Regions from separate parts of the Pseudomonas spirodelae genome, predicted to be linked through region 1. Evidence: riboswitches for the same ligand, from Rfam matches in the RefSeq annotation. Region 1 holds a riboswitch; each other region holds the start of a gene.
What was found. A riboswitch is a leader RNA that binds a small molecule or an ion and turns the genes downstream of it on or off. The one in region 1 is predicted to bind cobalamin.
Positions count from the first base shown of each region.

Region 2: it holds a riboswitch for cobalamin, as region 1 does, so the genes downstream of both, btuB (TonB-dependent vitamin B12 receptor) here and SOP97_RS16905 (energy-coupling factor ABC transporter permease) in region 1, are expected to answer to the same signal.
Region 3: it holds a riboswitch for cobalamin, as region 1 does, so the genes downstream of both, cobW (cobalamin biosynthesis protein CobW) here and SOP97_RS16905 (energy-coupling factor ABC transporter permease) in region 1, are expected to answer to the same signal.

Region 1 covers NZ_JAYEET010000051.1:28,123-33,763, reverse strand. The annotation lists gene SOP97_RS16915 (GNAT family N-acetyltransferase) at 1-267, shown strand, start outside; gene amn (AMP nucleosidase) at 279-1,751, opposite strand; gene SOP97_RS16905 (energy-coupling factor ABC transporter permease) at 2,111-2,791, opposite strand; cobalamin riboswitch at 2,846-3,053, opposite strand; gene SOP97_RS16900 (acyl-CoA dehydrogenase family protein) at 3,155-4,807, opposite strand; gene SOP97_RS16895 (TetR/AcrR family transcriptional regulator) at 4,804-5,457, opposite strand.
Region 2 covers NZ_JAYEET010000057.1:103,612-109,252, forward strand. The annotation lists gene SOP97_RS19525 (DNA-3-methyladenine glycosylase I) at 1-101, shown strand, start outside; gene SOP97_RS19530 (NAD-dependent deacylase) at 116-874, shown strand; gene SOP97_RS19535 (C40 family peptidase) at 951-1,565, shown strand; gene SOP97_RS19540 (C40 family peptidase) at 1,726-2,250, shown strand; gene SOP97_RS19545 (O-methyltransferase) at 2,284-2,946, shown strand; gene SOP97_RS19550 (hypothetical protein) at 2,962-3,282, shown strand; cobalamin riboswitch at 3,348-3,576, shown strand; gene btuB (TonB-dependent vitamin B12 receptor) at 3,676-5,562, shown strand; gene SOP97_RS19560 (hypothetical protein) at 5,573-5,641, shown strand, end outside.
Region 3 covers NZ_JAYEET010000036.1:128,769-134,409, reverse strand. The annotation lists gene glmS (glutamine--fructose-6-phosphate transaminase (isomerizing)) at 1-696, shown strand, start outside; gene SOP97_RS11395 (hypothetical protein) at 711-941, shown strand; gene cobM (precorrin-4 C(11)-methyltransferase) at 949-1,704, opposite strand; gene SOP97_RS11385 (cobalamin biosynthesis protein) at 1,701-2,138, opposite strand; cobalamin riboswitch at 2,228-2,421, shown strand; gene cobW (cobalamin biosynthesis protein CobW) at 2,523-3,578, shown strand; gene cobN (cobaltochelatase subunit CobN) at 3,585-5,641, shown strand, end outside.

The DNA of each region.
Region 1 (5,641 bases):
GAGGATGGCAATATCAGCGGGTTTCTCGGCTATGCCGAGGGCAAGGTAGAAATGCTTTTCGTCGACCCACTGAGCCACGGCACAGGCGTTGGTCGCGCACTGCTCAAGCATGCAGTGACGCATCTGAGCGCGACGCAAGTGGACGTCAACGAACAGAACCCCAAAGCACTGGGGTTCTACCTGAGTCAGGGCTTCGTGGTGGACCGCCGCTCACCGCTGGATGACGGCGGGCGGCCCTTCCCGATTTTTCATCTACGCCTGAGCTGACGCCTGTTGCATCAACGAAACGGCGGCTCATCAAAGCTGCGCAGCTTGCGCGAGTGCAGCGAGTTGAGCTGGTTACGCAGCAGGTCCAGGGCGGTGATACCGATGTGCAGGTGCTGGGTCACCGCGCGCTCGTAGAACGCCCCGGCCGCGCCCGGCAACTTGATCTCGCTGTGCAGCGGTTTATCCGAGACACACAGCAAGGTGCCGTAGGGCACCCGCAGGCGATAGCCTTGCGCGGCGACGGTGCCGCTTTCCATGTCCACTGCCACGGCGCGCGACAGGTTGATCAGCGGCCGTTCCTGCGCCCAGCGCAACTCCCAGTTACGGTCGTCGTAGGTCAGCACGGTGCCGGTGCGCAGGCGCTTCCTCAATTCATCACCCTCTTCACCCGTCACCTGTCGCGCCGCCGCCTGCAATGCCTGCTGCACTTCGGCCAGGGCCGGCAGGGGAATATGCGGCGGCAATACGCGGTCGAGAATGCCGTCGCGGCGCATGTAGGCGTGAGCCAGCACGTAATCGCCGATGGTTTGCGACTGCCGCAGCCCGCCGCAGTGGCCGATCATCAGCCAACAATGCGGACGCAGCACGGCTAGGTGATCGGTGATGTTCTTCGCGTTGGAGGGCCCGACGCCGATATTGACCAGGGTGATGCCGTGACCATCATCCGCCTGCAGGTGATAGGCCGGCATCTGGTAACGGTGCCAGATGACATTCTCGATAATCGCCTGCATTTCGCCTTCGGCCATGCCGCGCTGGATCACCACATTGCCCGGCAGCACCATACGGGTGAACCGCGACTCACCGACCAGCATGTCCAGACCATGGCGGATAAATTGGTCAACATAGCGGTGGTAGTTGGTCAGCAGAATCCACGGCTGTACATGGCGCCAGTCGCTGCCGGTGTAATGCACCAGACGACGCAGAGAGAAGTCCACCCGCGCAGCATCGAACAGCGCCAGCGGCAGCGGGTCGGTGTTTTCCCAGTCATACAAACCGTCGGCGGTGCCATCGGTGGCCGCAGACAAGTCGGTACTGGGAAATACCCGCACCAACTCGGCTGCCGTCACCCCGGAGCCGGCCAGCTCATCGCCCTGCTCCACCACATAAGGGTAAGGAATATTCTGCTGGCTGACGCCCACCTCGACCTTCACGGTGAAGTCATTCATCAGCGGGCACAACTGCTCCAGCAGGTACTTACGGAACGCCGCCGGATGAGTCACGGTGACGCTGTAGGTGCCGGGCACCTGCACCTTGGCATAGGCGCGCACCGTGGTCGGCGCCTCGCCCTGACAGAGGTAGGTCAGGCGCAACTCGGGATAACGGAACTGGCACTGCTCAGCGGCGTCGGGCTTGATGCGCTCTTTCAAGTAGCGCTTAAGCGCCGCACTCAAGCCACTAGTCGCGTGCAGATGCAGGGCGGCCAGTCGATCCACCGCCTCTTCAGCGGTATTGGCAACAATAAAGTCATCGGAACAAGGGTTCACAAGGCACCTTCCTGGCTGAACAGAATGGCTCTATCTTGCCCTGATACGCGGCACGGGCGATAGCGCGGCGTTGCCTGCGCAGGCAGGCTACTTGAGCAGCGCCTGCAAGTTCTTGAGCAGCGGTTATGGGGGCAGCGCGCCAGCGGGTCACGTGCCCGGCATACCCATGGGGCAAACCAAGCAACCAGCACCGCCAACGCGCAGCAACTGCGCCAGGTATTAAGCCGCGCGGCGCGTTTTACCACACGCCAAGGCAGCCTTAACTGGCAGGCGATCACTGTTCAGCCTAGGGCTAAGCTGCGCATCAGCAGCCCGTCCGGGCCACTGAAGCGCAACTCCAGCAAGCTGGCAGGGACTGATCAGGCTGGCTGGTGCAGGCGTGTATTGAACAGCGGAGCGCGGCTATAACCAGAGAACGCCTTGGCAGCGGCCAGCACGCCAAGGTCGACCAGTGGCTCGATCAGGATCACGCTCATATAGGCCAGACCGAAGCTGCCTACTGCCACCAGGTTCTCGCCGGAGAAACCGTTGCCATAGACCGCCCAGAAAGCCACCCAGGCAACGATGCCACCCTGATAGGCCGTCGACAGTGCCAGGGCCTGCTTGTAGGAGAGGTCCACATAGGCGGTGCCCGGCGCGATGATGCGCTTGGCCAGCAGGTGGATGCCGAATAATGGCAGCAGCAAGGTCGTGACGTTCATGCCGTATTGCGGCAGGTCAAACTGCGCGAACAGCAGACCCTGCAGCAGCAGACCAAGCGACAGACCGACAGCCGTTGCACCCGCGCCGAACAGCAGCAACAGGGTCGAGCCGAGGATCAGGTGCACCTCGGAAACGCCCACCGCCTGATGCGGGAAGACTTCGAAGAAACAGAACACCAACGCAGTGGTCAGCAGGCTACGCAAGGCCAGAGCGGCAACGCCGCCGTTACTGCGGATGCTGTCGAAGGCAAGTTTGGCCGTGAGGCCAAGGGCACCTGCGGCGGTGGCATAACTGAGGAAGAGTTTGGCGCCAGTAACAACTTCGGGTTCGATGTGCATAGAGATTCCTGTACCGCGCCCACCGCGCGATGATCTGGATTGAGGGATTGGGCATCGTGCCCGGCGTCGATGGCAGGTCTCCTGGCTCACGGCTTAATACTTCACCCGCCTTCCCAACCTTGCGGCCAGTGGCATATGGGCGTCGCTCACCGTTTACAGTTGCGGGGGCAGCCATGGCTTCGGTACGTGTTGCTGTACCCACCATGTTCCCTTTTCATCCACTCGCGTAACACGCTGCGGAACCATCGGCGGCCACCTTACCCGGCTGCACGCAGAAATGACAGAACCCGAAGCAGGGCCCGACTGAAGTTTCAGGCGCACCCCACAATTCGCACAAACACCCATGCTAGAGAGGTCGAAGCCCTAAAGCAGATGCGCTGCACCGCGCGCTATCAGAGCGTCGACATCAATACCGCGCGGCAACGTGCCATAAACCCGGCCACCTTGGCCGCCCAGACGGCTGGCGATAAAGGCATCGGATACCGCGGCATGACCGGCCTCCAGCAGCAACTTGGCTTGCAGCGCCAGGGCTACATCTTCCGTGAGTTGACGGGCGCGATACTGGATGTCGGCGGTGTCGCGAAAGTCCGCCTGCAGCTTGCTGATATGGGCTTTCAAACGCGCATCACCATGGCCATCGCCCAATTCGACAAACAGCGCATCGAGCACGCCCGGCTCTTTGGACAGCGCGCGCAGCACATCTAAACACTGCACATTGCCCGAGCCTTCCCAGGTCGAGTTAACCGGTGCTTCGCGGTACAGACGCGGCAGAATGGTGTCTTCAACGTAACCGGCACCGCCCATGCATTCGGCGGCCTCGTTGATCATCGCTGGCGCCCGCTTGCAGATCCAATACTTGCCCACGGCGGTGACCAGCCGGGCGAACTTGTCCTCCTGTTCGTCGTGCGGATTGTCCAGCGCTTTGCCCATGCGCAGGGTTAACGCCAGCGCCGCCTCACTTTCCAGAGCCAGGTCGGCCAGAACGTTCTGCATCAGCGGCTGCTCGCTGAGCACGCGACCGCCGACCTGGCGATGGGCGCAGTGATGCGCGGCCTGGGTCAGCGCCTGACGCATCAGGGCGCTGGAGCCGATCATGCAGTCGAAGCGGGTTAGCGCGACCATCTCAATAATCGTCGGCACGCCGCGCCCTTCTTCGCCGACCATCCAAGCCAGTGCGCCACGGAATTCGACCTCGCTGGAGGCGTTCGACCAATTGCCCAGTTTGTTCTTCAGGCGCTGGATGTAGAACTCGTTACGCGTGCCGTCCGGGCGATGCCGCGGCAGCAGAAAGCAGGTCAGCCCTTTAGTGGTGTAAGCCAGGGTGAGAAAGGCATCGCACATTGGCGCCGAGCAGAACCACTTGTGGCCAACCAGCTCATACGCCTGCCCTGGCCCGCCAAGCCCCACCGCATAAGCCCGCGTGGTGTTGGCGCGCACATCGGTGCCGCCCTGTTTCTCGGTCATGGCCATGCCGATGGTCGCGCCGGTTTTCTGCTCAATCGGCAGGTTGCGCGGGTCGTATTGGGTGGAGAGGATTTTCGGCAACCACTTCTCAGCGACATCAGCTTGCAGCTTGAGGGCCGGCACACTGGCGAAGGTCATGGTCAACGGGCAACCGCTGCCGGCTTCGGCCTGGCTGTGCAAGTAACTCAAGGCCGCGCGCGCCACCTGAGCACCGGCACGCGGATCGGTCCAGGGCATGGACGGCAAACCATGCTCGATAGCCGCGCTCATCAACTGATGATAAGCCGGATGAAACTCCACCAGGTCCACGCGATGGCCATAGCGGTCGTGGCTTTTGAACACCGGCTTGTGCTCATTGGCGAGAAAGCCCGCAGCCATCAACTCGCCGCCCGCCAGGCCACCGTAAACGTCAAGACGCTGCTCGGCCCAGCCACCGCCGAAACGCTGGGTCCATTCCTGCAGCGGCAGGTCCATGCGGTACAAATTGGCGCCATCCAGCGGCGGCACCTGGTTGAACACTTCATGGGTTTCGGCATGTTGGCTGGCATTCATAGCTGAGGCTCCTCTTCGGGCAAGCGGGCGCCTACGGCGCGTAAGCAAAAAGTGACCAAGGTCTGGCTGACTTCGGCCAGGCTAGGGGCGGGATAACCGGCTTCGCGGGCAGTGCGGGCCGGCGGCGACAAGGGGCCGACCAGGACTTCAGCAATCGCGCCGACCAGGCAGGCAGCAACCAGGCCGATTTGCTGCACGCGGAATACCCCTTGCGCCGTACCCTCTTGGAGCAGCTCGACGAATAGATCGGCATAGGCTTCGCGGTACAACAGCCGTTGTTCGTCGACCTCCGCATCGACCGGTTCGGCAATCAACGCAAAGGCCAACTGGCGACTGTCCCAGGCACGCGCCGCAAAGCGCTCAAGCCCAGCAGCTAAACGCGCCGCCGGGTTGCCTTGGCCACGCACGGTGGCGGCTAACGCATCGACCTCGCGCTGGCTGGCCACGGCAAACACCTCGGCGGCCATGCTGCCTTTACTGCTGAAGTGGCGGTACAGGCTGCCAGTGGCAATGCCGACATCGTCAGCCAGCGCCTGCATGGTCAACGCCGCAAAGCCGCCCTCGGCAACCCGCACCAGAGCGGCGCTGATAATCCGCTCACGCAGGGCATGGTCACGATCGAGACGAAGTGCAGTGGTGCGATAGGCCATAATCTGAATCCTGATTCACTGTCGCTCAAGTGAATCAGGATTCAGACCATGACTAAAGGGCGATTCCGGGCATAAGAGAGGGTGTATCGGTCAGCCGCTGGCGCATACAACTCAATAATGTATTTACGATCTCGCGAGCTAGAGCCATACAAGGCGCTACGTTAGTAACAGCCTTCGGCTGGTC
Region 2 (5,641 bases), on a different contig from region 1:
AGCGTGCGGCGGTTCAGGCGGCGTTTAATGAGTGGCATGAGCAGAGCGGGCGCGCCTTGTGTCAGCTGTCGATGATGCTTGCCTATACCGTCAATCATTGAAGTTGGAGCTGCTAATGGAACAAGCCATCAAGCGCGTCGCCGAGGAACTCAAGCAGGCCGAGCGGATCTTGCTGATTACCGGCGCTGGCTTGTCGGCCGACTCCGGGTTGCCGACTTACCGAGGGCTGGGTGGGCTGTATAACGGCCAGACTGCTGAGGGCTTGCCGATTGAAACGGCGCTCTCGGGGCCGATGCTGCAACGCGACCCGGCGCTGTGCTGGAAGTACCTGGCGGAGCTGGGCAAGGCCTGCCTGGGCGCTCAGGCTAATGCTGGGCATTACGCGATTGCTGAACTGCAGCGCAGAAAACCGCATTGCTGGCTGCTAACGCAGAACATTGATGGCTATCACCGTGCGGCAGGCAGCCCGATGGAGCGGGTGATCGAGATTCACGGCGAGCTGGCACCCTTGTATTGCCAGTCTTGTGGCGCTGTAGATGCCGAACTGGCCGCGCATTTGCAGCGGCCGCTGCCACCCAAATGCCGGCAATGCGCCGGCATACTGCGCCCGCCCGTGGTGCTATTTGGAGAAATGCTGCCGGAGCAGGCCATCGCTTCGCTGTATGCCGAGTTAGGCAAGGGCTTTGATGTCGTTATCAGCGTCGGCACCAGCGCCAGCTTTCCCTACATCGTCGAGCCGTTGCTGCGCACCCGGCAAGCAGGAGGATTCACCGCCGATATCAACCCGCAGCGCAGCGACCTGAGCAATAGGGTGGATGTCCATCTGCAAGGGCGCGCTTTAGATGTTTTGCCAGAACTACTGAGTCACATTTAGAGCCATAGAATTTGCAAATGCATGTCATAGAGGGCATAGTCGCGCTCTTGTGAAATCAACCGACACGGTCGTGCCCATGCTCCAACGCCTCGCACCCCTCGTGCCTATCGCACTTTCCCTGGTCCTGGCCGCCTGCGCCAACCATGCTCCGCAACCGGAGCTGACCACTCAATCTTCAGTGTTCTCCTCGACAGACCTTGCCGAGTTTGATGAGCAAGCCAAAGAAGCCGCCCTTGGCGATTTCACCGAAGAAAAGGCCTACAAACTCCCGCAACTGGCTGACGGCATTCTGTCCCACGGTCTGTCACTGGTAGGTACGCGCTATCGCTTTGGCGGCGGCTCGGTAAGTTCCGGCTTCGATTGCAGCGGTTTTATCGGTTACCTGTTTAAAGAAGAGGCCGGCCTGAAGTTGCCGCGCTCGACCCGCGACATGATCAATATCGACGCCCCATTGGTGGAGCGTGATGACCTTAAGCCGGGCGATCTGCTGTTCTTTAGCACCAACGGCCGTGGTCGCGTCAGCCATGCCGGCATCTATATGGGCGATGATCAATTCATCCATTCTTCCAGCAGTCGCAGCGGCGGTGTGCGGGTCGATAGCCTGGATGATCGCTACTGGAAGCGCACCTTTATCGAGGCCAAGCGGGCCTTGGCGCTGGCGCCAACCGAGTCCCTCGTACGTAACCCTTGAGTGCGGCGTGCAGCGGCCGCAACGTTAAGGCCGCTGCAGCCAGCATCCTGTCTGACGCATATCGATAGATTTCAACAACCTGCCAAGCAAAGCTAAAGCTTGCACTCGCATGTGCAAGCCGGCAGAGTAGGGCGCATCCCGGCTCAGGATCGCCTTATCCATGACCGCATTCTCCCGTATCAGCTTGATTGTGTTGGCCGCGCTGCTTAGCGCCTGCGCGAGTCAAGCGCCCGCGCCAACCCCGCAACCCACTGTTTATCAGCCCATCAGCAGCTTTAACGGCAATGCTGATGATGTGCTATTTCGTGCGTTGGGCTTGGTGGGCACGCCCTATCGCTATGGCGGTAATACCCCCGAAGGCGGCTTCGATTGCAGCGGCTTGATCGGTTTTGTTTACCGCGATGCCGCAGGCATCAAGCTGCCGCGCACTACCCGTGAGCTGATCAGCATGCGCGCACCGGGCATTGGGCGCGACGCGCTGCAAAGCGGTGATCTGGTGTTTTTTGCCACCAGTGGCGGCAGCCAGGTCAGCCATGCGGGTATTTATGTCGGCAATGGCCGTTTCGTGCATGCGCCCTCCAGCGGCGGCACTGTGCGCCTGGACAGCCTGAGTAATACGTATTGGCAGCGTACTTACTTGAATGCCAAGCGCGTGTTCACCCCAGAGCTGGCGGGTAACCCCTGAGGCCCAGCCCAGAGTATTTGTAGAGGGGCTTTTATGACCACTCAAACGCTTAATCTCGATGCTGATCTCTATCAGTACCTGCTGGATGTATCGCTGCGCGAGACGCCACTGCTCAAGCGTCTGCGCGACGAAACCGCTCTGCTGACTCATTCACGCTGGCAAATCGCCCCCGAGCAGGGCCAGTTTATGACCTTATTGGTACAGCTGATCGGCGCGCGGCGGATTGTCGAAGTCGGCACCTTTACCGGTTACAGCGCTATCTGCATGGCCCAGGCCATGCCGAGCGATGGCCGCTTGATCTGTTGCGATATTCCCGGCGACTACAACGCCACGGCCAAACGTTACTGGGCTGAGGCGGGCCTCGCTGAGCGTATTGAGCTGCGGCTGGCGCCGGCGCTGCAAACACTTGAGGCGCTTGCTGCTGAGGGGCTGGCAGGGCGAATTGATCTGCTGTTTATCGATGCCGATAAAGCCAACTACCCGGCTTATTTGGAGCACGCCCTGCGCCTGGTACGTCAGGGTGGGCTGATCCTATTCGACAACACCCTGTGGAGTGGTCGGGTACTTGAGCTGTGCCCCGAGAGCGCTGACACCCGAGCGATTCAGGCGCTCAACCTGGCGCTGCGTGATGATCCGCGCATCGACCTGTCGCTGCTGCCGCTCGGCGATGGCCTGAGCCTGTGCCGTAAACGCTGACCCGCCGTTGCCTGTATGCCTGAACCGATTCGTCTGCCCGAACAACCCGATGCCTGCGAACTCTGCGCCCGCGCGGCGCTGCTGACGCGCCATCACTTGATCCCCAAGGCGCTGCATAACAAGGTCTACGTACAAAAGCGCTTCGGCAAAAATGAGCGCATCAGCGCCACGCTCTGGGTGTGCCGTGCCTGTCACAACCAGATCCACCGGCTGTTCAGCGAAAAAGAGCTGGCGCTGATCTACAACAATCGTGACAGCCTGCTCAGTGATGAACGCTTGCGTACCTTTGTTGAGTGGTTGGCAAGCAAGCCGGCGGGTTTTATGCCGCGGCATTGAGTGGCACGTGAGGCGTCGGTGCTATGCGCGGCGTTATGCGTTGACGCTCTGTATGCAAGTCTCTACCCTGCGCGCCTGCAACAGGTGCCCCAAACGCATAGCGTTCAAAGGGTGAAACAGGGAAGCCGGTGCGTTTCGTGTTAACCACGCAACTATTCCGGCGCTGCCCCCGCAACGGTAAACGAGTCAAAGATCGCCACTAGCCACTGTGCCCACCGGCATGGGAAGGCGCGATCCAGGAACCTCAAGGTTCCACTCGTAAGCCCGGAGACCGGCCTGCTGCATCCACGGCATTGCGGAGGGCGTTGCCGGGCTGATGTGGCTGTATTGCTGCTCTATCTGCCTATGCTGTTCTCCCAATGTTTTATTCAGCAGTATCGCGCGGGCGGCGCGATGGAGAATCAGGCATTGTTTCGCACCTTTTATAAACGTCCGGCCGTTCTTTTATGGCTGGGCTGTAGTCCTTTTTTAACTGCACAAGCAGAACCCCTCAACCTCGCTCAGCAGGTGGTCACCGCCACGCGAACGGCTACGCCGTTGGTCTCGGTGGCGTCGAGCAGTGTGATTACCCGTGAAGATATCGAGCGCAGCCAGGCACAGAGCGTGCCTGACATGCTGCGCGGTCTGGCTGGCGTGCAGATCGTTAGCAACGGCGGCCGCGGCAAAAGCACCTCGTTGTACCTGCGCGGTACCAGCGAGAAGCAACTATTGGTGCTGATTGACGGGGTTAAGGTGGGTTCCGCCACCTCTGGTGCTGCCGCCCTGCAGGACATTCCATTGGCGCTGGTCGAACGCATTGAGGTGGTGCGCGGCCCGCGTTCCAGTCTGTATGGTTCCGAGGCGCTTGGCGGGGTGATTCAAATTTTCACCCGGCGCGGCGCAAAGCAGGGGCTCAAACCTTACCTGGCTTTGGGTACCGGCACGCGCTCCAGCTCCAGCGCTAATGCTGGCCTGGCCGGTGGTTCGCAGAACGGCTGGTTTGACCTTGGCGTGAGCAGCGAAGATACCGACGGGATTAATGCCCGCGCTTACCGACCTAGTGCCGCAGGTGCCTACGAGCCAGACGCCGATGGCTATCGCCAGCTGGCCGGTTCACTGCGTGGTGGCTACCGCTTCGTCAACGGTCTGGAACTGGACGGCAGTTGGATGCAATCGAGCATCCACAGCGACCAAGACCTGCGCAGCAGCTCCGGCAAAACCGGGCGCTACAGCTATGCCGATGGAGAGCAACAGGTGCTTGGCGGTCGTGCCCGTTTCACTCCCTTAGAGCCCTGGGATGTGACCTTGCAGGCCGGTCACAGCGAAGATCGCACCGACAACTTCCGTGATGGTGGTTTTTACTCGCGCTTCGACACCGAGCGCTACACCTTTGCTTGGCAGAACGACTTTAGCCTGACGCCCGAGCAACTGTTGAGCCTGGGTTTTGATTACCAGCAGGACCGCATCGACACATCCGACACCTATGCTGAGGACTCCCGCGACAATCGCGGTTATTACACTCAGTACCAGGGCCGTTTCGGTCGACATGGCGTGTCCGTTGGGTTGCGCCGCGACGACAACCAGCAGTTCGGCGAGCACGATACTGGCAACCTAGGCTGGAGCTATGAGCTCAGCGAGCGCCTGACGTTGAGTGCTGCCTACGGCACCGCCTTCCGTGCGCCGACCTTTAACGACCTGTATACCCCGAACAGCGGTTCCACCGCGGGTAACCCCGACCTTAAACCGGAAAAGTCGGAAAACTACGAACTCGGCCTGCAGGGCGGTGCTGGCTGGGGTGAATGGCGTCTCAGCGTTTTTGAAAACCAGATCGACGACCTGATTGTTTGGGCCGGCAGTAAGCCGATGCGTCCACAGAACGTCGAGTCCGCACGCATTCGCGGCCTCGAGTCGAGTGTGCGTACGCAGCTAGAGAATTGGGACCTGGCAGCCACCCTGACGCTGCTCGACCCGCAGGACCGCAGCCAGGAAAACCATGGGCATCAGTTGGCGCGTCGAGCCAAGCGCACTTTCAATATCGACGCCGACCGCCGCATCGGCTCGTTTGGCGTCGGTGCCACGTTGTTCGCTGCCAGCCAGCGGTTTAACGACGCCAGCAATACCGAAGATTCACGCCTGCCCGGCTATGCCTTGGTCGATCTGCGTGGCGAGTACCACATCGACAGCGAATGGCGTCTGCAGGCTAAGGTCAGCAACCTCTTCGACCGTGACTACGAAACGGCGCAGACCTACGAACAACCTGGCCGCGCCTTTTACTTGACCCTGCGCTACCAAGCGCTCTGAGGAGATACCCATGCCTATTCTTTCAACCCGTGCTCAGCTGCTGACGGGCATCGCTCTGGCGTTGCTGCTGGCCATGACG
Region 3 (5,641 bases), on a different contig from region 1:
AGCTCGCTGGTGCGTGAGTCCGATCTGACCCTGCTGACCCAAGCAGGCCCGGAAATCGGTGTAGCCTCAACCAAAGCCTTCACCACCCAGTTGGTCGCGCTGATGCTGCTGACCCTGTCCCTCGGTCAGGTGCGCGGCACCCTGGATAAAACCCTGGAAGCCGAGCTGGTGGAAGAGTTGCGTCGCCTGCCGACCCGCCTCGGTGAAGCCTTGGCCATGGACAGCGTGGTGGAGAAGGTCTCCGAGTTGTTCGCTGAGAAGCACCACAGCCTGTTCCTCGGCCGTGGCGCGCAGTATCCGGTGGCAATGGAAGGTGCGCTCAAACTCAAGGAAATCTCCTATATTCACGCCGAAGCCTACCCGGCTGGCGAGCTCAAGCATGGCCCGTTGGCGTTGGTCGACAGCGACATGCCGGTGGTGACCGTGGCGCCGAACAACGAACTGCTGGAAAAGCTCAAATCCAACCTGCAGGAAGTCCGCGCCCGTGGCGGCGAGCTGCTGGTGTTTGCCGATGAGCAGGCGGGCATGAGCAATGGCGAGGGCACCCACGTGGTGAACATGCCGCATATCCACGATGCCCTGGCACCGATTCTCTACACCATTCCGCTGCAGCTGCTGTCCTATTACGTGGCCGTACTCAAGGGCACCGACGTCGACCAACCGCGTAATCTGGCGAAATCGGTAACGGTTGAATAAGCAGGGGCGAGCTGATGAAACGTGAAGATATAAAGAATAAGCAGGCTCAGGGTGGGGTCTTTGATACACATATCATCGTCAACCCGGCCAATACCCGGGAATGGATTGTGATGTTGAAGAAAGGCGCAGGCACCAGCTTCTTTCTGGTTGATGACCAGGAGCAGGTGGAGTCCTTCGCTGACCTCAATGGTTTGATCGAAGAGCTGCGGTTACTGGGGATCAAGGCTGCGGAGATTCATCTCTAGCAGCCTGTTAATCGTCCGCTGACCTGAACAGGTGGCGATGCTCGGCGTTATACAGCGCCGAGTCGGCGAACTGTTCGGCGTGCAGCACACGGCCGACGAGGATCAGCGCGGTGCGGCGAAATCCCTTGGCGCACACCTGTTCTTCGATGGTGGCGAGGGTGCCGCTGACCCAATCCTGATCCGGCCAGCTGGCCCGGTGCACCACGGCAATCGGGCAATCCGCGCCGTAATGCGGCAGCAACTCAGTGACGATTTTGCTCAGATGTACCACGCCGAGGTGAATGGCCATGGTCGCGCCGTGACGGGCCAGGTCGCCCAGCGCCTCGCCCTCGGGCATATTCGATTTGCTCGCGTAGCGCGTGAGAATCAGTGTCTGCGACACCTGGGGCAGGGTCAGCTCGCTTTCCAGCAGGGCGGCGCAAGCAGCGGTCGCCGTAACGCCGGGAATGATCTGGAAGGGAATTTCCAGCCGACGCAGGTGGCGGATCTGTTCGCCAATCGCGCCATATAGCGACGGGTCGCCGGAATGCACGCGGGCCACGTCCTGGCCTTTGCTGTGCGCCTGGGCAATCAGCTCGATAATTTCATCCAGGTGCAGCTCAGCCGTGTTCACCACCTGCTCAGCGTTATGGCCTTCCAGCACCGCTGCCGGCACCAGCGAGCCGGCGTAGAGAATTACCGGGCAGCTGCGTAGCAGGCGCTGGCCTTTGACGGTGATCAGCTCGGGGTCGCCGGGGCCGGCACCGATAAAGTAGACGGTCATGACACATCCTTGGGTGCAATCGACGCCAGCGCGCAGGTGGCACTGGCGTTGCGGGTTTTTTCGCCAAGCAGTCGGGCCGGTTGGCCGCCCAGGCGTTCGGCCAGCGCCAGGGCGCAGGGTTCCGCGACTGCCGGGCTGCCGGTGGCGGCCAGGGTAATCGGCGAGCTTTGCACGTCTGGTTGATAGGGCTGCAGTTCTGCCGAGTTGAAAAGGCTCAGCTGCAGGCCGAGGCGATTGGCCAGTGCCTGCAGACCCGGCTCGTCACGCTTGTGCGCGATGCTCGCCAGCCCCGCCAAGTTATCCACAGTCAGGCCATGTGCCTGCAAGCTGTGCAGCAGCAGGCTGAGCAAATCTTCCATACTGCAGCCGCTGCGACAGCCGAGCCCGGCGACCACTTGAATAGCGGCGGGGCAATTATCGACAGGGCTGGGCATGATCTACGGCGCTCGGTTTCTGCGGCGGCGTAGCTGATCATGGCGGCTCTTAGCGGTCAACCGTGATTGACCGGCCGTCATGGTCTGCGTAGCCTTGGCGCGTTCGAGGTTCTTCGCGGCTCTGCCGCTGAAGCTAAGAGGGAACAAGGTGAATGCCTTGGCTGCCCCCGCAACTGTGAACGGTCGAAAGCCCTTCGATACACCACTGCCGCAGGCGGGAAGGTGAAGGGTCGCGCAGCGCGCAGATCGTGAGCCAGGAGACCTGCCTCGTCACGCTTTCGACAACCGGGCGGGGTGATCCGGTGGTGTTGGCTGACGCCCCGTGGCTGTCATGTCTGTGCCGCCTCCTGCTCGTCTTTCTTTCGACGTCACGCAGGACTCGCCATGCAAACCCTCGGCAAACTTCCCGTCACCATCGTCACCGGCTTTCTCGGTGCCGGTAAAACCACCTTGCTGCGCCACATGCTGGAAAACGCGGGCGGTCGGCGTATCGCGGTGATCGTCAACGAGTTCGGCGAGCTGGGTATTGATGGCGAAATCCTCAAGCAGTGCTCCATCGGTTGCAGCGAAGAAGAGGCTAATGGCCGCGTCTATGAGCTGGCCAACGGTTGCCTGTGTTGCACCGTGCAGGAAGAGTTCTTCCCGGTGATGCGCGAGTTAGTGGCGCGCCGTGGTGAACTCGACCATATCCTGATTGAAACCTCCGGCCTGGCCCTGCCCAAGCCGCTGGTGCAGGCGTTCAACTGGCCGGAAATCCGTAACGCCTGCACCGTTGATGCGGTGATCACCGTGGTCGACAGCCCAGCCGTGGCCGCCGGTACCTTCGCCGCTTTCCCTGACCAGGTCGATCAGCAGCGCAAGCTTGACCCAAACCTCGACCACGAATCGCCGCTGCATGAGCTGTTCGCAGATCAGTTGGCCAGCGCTGACCTGGTGATCCTCAATAAAGCCGACTTGCTCGACGCCGCCGCCCTGGCGGCGGTGCGCGCCGAAGTGGCGGAAGAGTTGCCGCCGGCAGTGAAAATCATCGAAGCCCATGGCGGTGAACTGCCGCTGAACGTGCTGTTGGGCCTCAACTGCGAAACCGAGCTGCACATCGAAGGCCGCAAGACCCACCATGACCTGGAAGGCCATGAAGAGCACGATCACGACGAATTCGACTCGTTCCACGTGGAACTACCGGAGGCCGAGGAAGCACGCTTGCTGGGCGCATTGAAGGACGCAGTAGCCAAGCATGGCGTCCTGCGCATCAAGGGTTTCGCGGCGATTCCCGGCAAACCGATGCGTTTGTTGCTGCAAGGTGTTGGCCAGCGCTTCGACAAACACTTCGACCGCGCCTGGCAGGCTGACGAAGTGCGGGTCAGCCGCTTGATCGTGATTGGTCAGCATCTTGATCAGGCTGTCATCAGCGCTGAATTGCAGGCGGCATTGGCGAACTAAGCCCCCATGCATCTAATCCGCACCCAGCCCGGCAGCCAAGTACCGGTCGACAGCATCGCCGACCTCGGCCAGACACCGGCCGAGCTGGTGATTCTCTGCACCGGCGATTCACAGTTGTCGCTGTTGGCTGAGGTGGCGCGGCAGTTACCCGAGGATTATCCCAGCCTGCGTCTGGCCAGCCCGGCGCAGTTGAGCAATCACGCCTCGGTGGACCTCTATGTCGAGCAGGTGCTGCAACACGCCAAGGTGATCCTGATTGCCGTGCACGGCGGCGTCAGTTACTGGCGCTACGGCATCGAGCGTTTGGTTGAGCTGGCCGAGCGCGGTGCGCGGGTGATCATGGTGCCCGGCTGCGACAATCCCGACCCTGAGCTGATGGGCTTGAGCACTGTACCGCTGGCTGAGGCCGAGCGGCTCTGGCAGTTCCTCCGTCAGGGCGGCGCGCAGAATGCGCGGCAGCTGTTCAATTGCATCGCCAGCCAGTGGCTGCAGCGTGACTATGTCTGGGGCGAGCCGCAGCTGTTGCCGCGCGTGGGCCTCTATCACCCGCAGCAGGCCCGCGCGGTTTTGGCCGACTGGCAGGCTAATTGGCAAGCGACTGCGCCGGTGGTGGCGCTGCTGTTTTATCGCACTCAAGTGCAGGCGGCGAACACCGGCTTTATCGATGTGTTCTGTCAGCGCCTGCAGGCTCAAGGCCTCAACCCGCTGCCGATTGCCGTGGCCAGCCTCAAGGAGGCCGCCTGCCTGGCCCAGGTCGAAACCTGGCTGGACGACACCGGCACGGCGCTGATCATCAACACCACCGCGTTCGCCTTATCCAACCCGGAAGCACCGAGCGAGCGACCTTTCCGCCGCGATATCCCGGTACTGCAAGCCATTTGCTCGCTGGATAACCATGAGCAATGGCAAGCCAGCGCCCAAGGTCTGGGCTCGCGCGACCTGGCCATGCATGTCGTGTTGCCCGAGCTGGATGGCCGCCTGATTACCCAGCCGATCAGCTTCAAGGGCCTGGCCTGGCGCAGTGAGCGCAGCCAGAGCGATGTGGTGTGTTATCAGCCGCATTTAGCGGGAATGGATTTTGTCGCTGAGCTGGCGCGCAACTGGATCGCCCTGGCCGACAAGGCCAACGCCGACAAGCGCATCGCTCTGGTGCTGGCCAACTACCCGACTCGCGATGGGCGCATCGGCAATGGCGTTGGCTTGGATACCCCGGCGGCGGCGCTGAATATCCTCAAGGCGCTGCAACAGCAGGGCTACCCGGTTGCAGGGTTGCCCGACAGCGGCACCGCGCTGATCCACCAGCTGCTCGGCGGCGTGACCAATGATCTGGACAGCCTCGACGCACGACCCTGCGCGCAGAGCCTGGCGCTGGATGAGTACCTGGCGTTTTTCCACAGTCTGCCGGCGGCCAACCAGCAGGCGGTGCGTGAACGCTGGGGCGGACCGGAACGTGATCCGATGTTCCGAGGAGGGCGGTTGATGATCGCCGGCCTGCGCTTCGGCCTGACTTTTGTCGGCATCCAGCCGGCGCGTGGTTATCAGCTGGATGCAGCGGCGGTGTATCACGACCCCGATCTGGTGCCGCCGCACGGCTACTTGGCGTTTTACTGCTGGTTGCGCAGAGTTTTTGCTGCCGATGCCGTGATTCACGTCGGCAAGCACGGCAACCTGGAATGGCTGCCGGGCAAGAGCGTCGGCCTGTCGGAACAATGCTGGCCGAGCGCGATTCTTGGCCCGCTGCCGAATATCTACCCGTTTATCGTCAATGATCCGGGTGAGGGCGCGCAGGCCAAGCGGCGCACCCAGGCGGTGATCATCGACCACCTGATGCCACCGCTGACCCGCGCCGAAAGCTACGGCCCGCTGCGTGATCTGGAGCGTCTGGCCGACGAGTATTACGAGGCCAGCCAGCTCGATCTGCGCCGCGCCGCCGAACTGCGTGGCGAGATTCTGCTCAAGGTGCGCGAGGCCAGTCTGGATCGCGAACTGGGCCTGCAACTTAACGAAGATCCCAATAGCTGGCTGCCGCAGCTCGACGCCTATTTATGCGATTTGAAGGAATC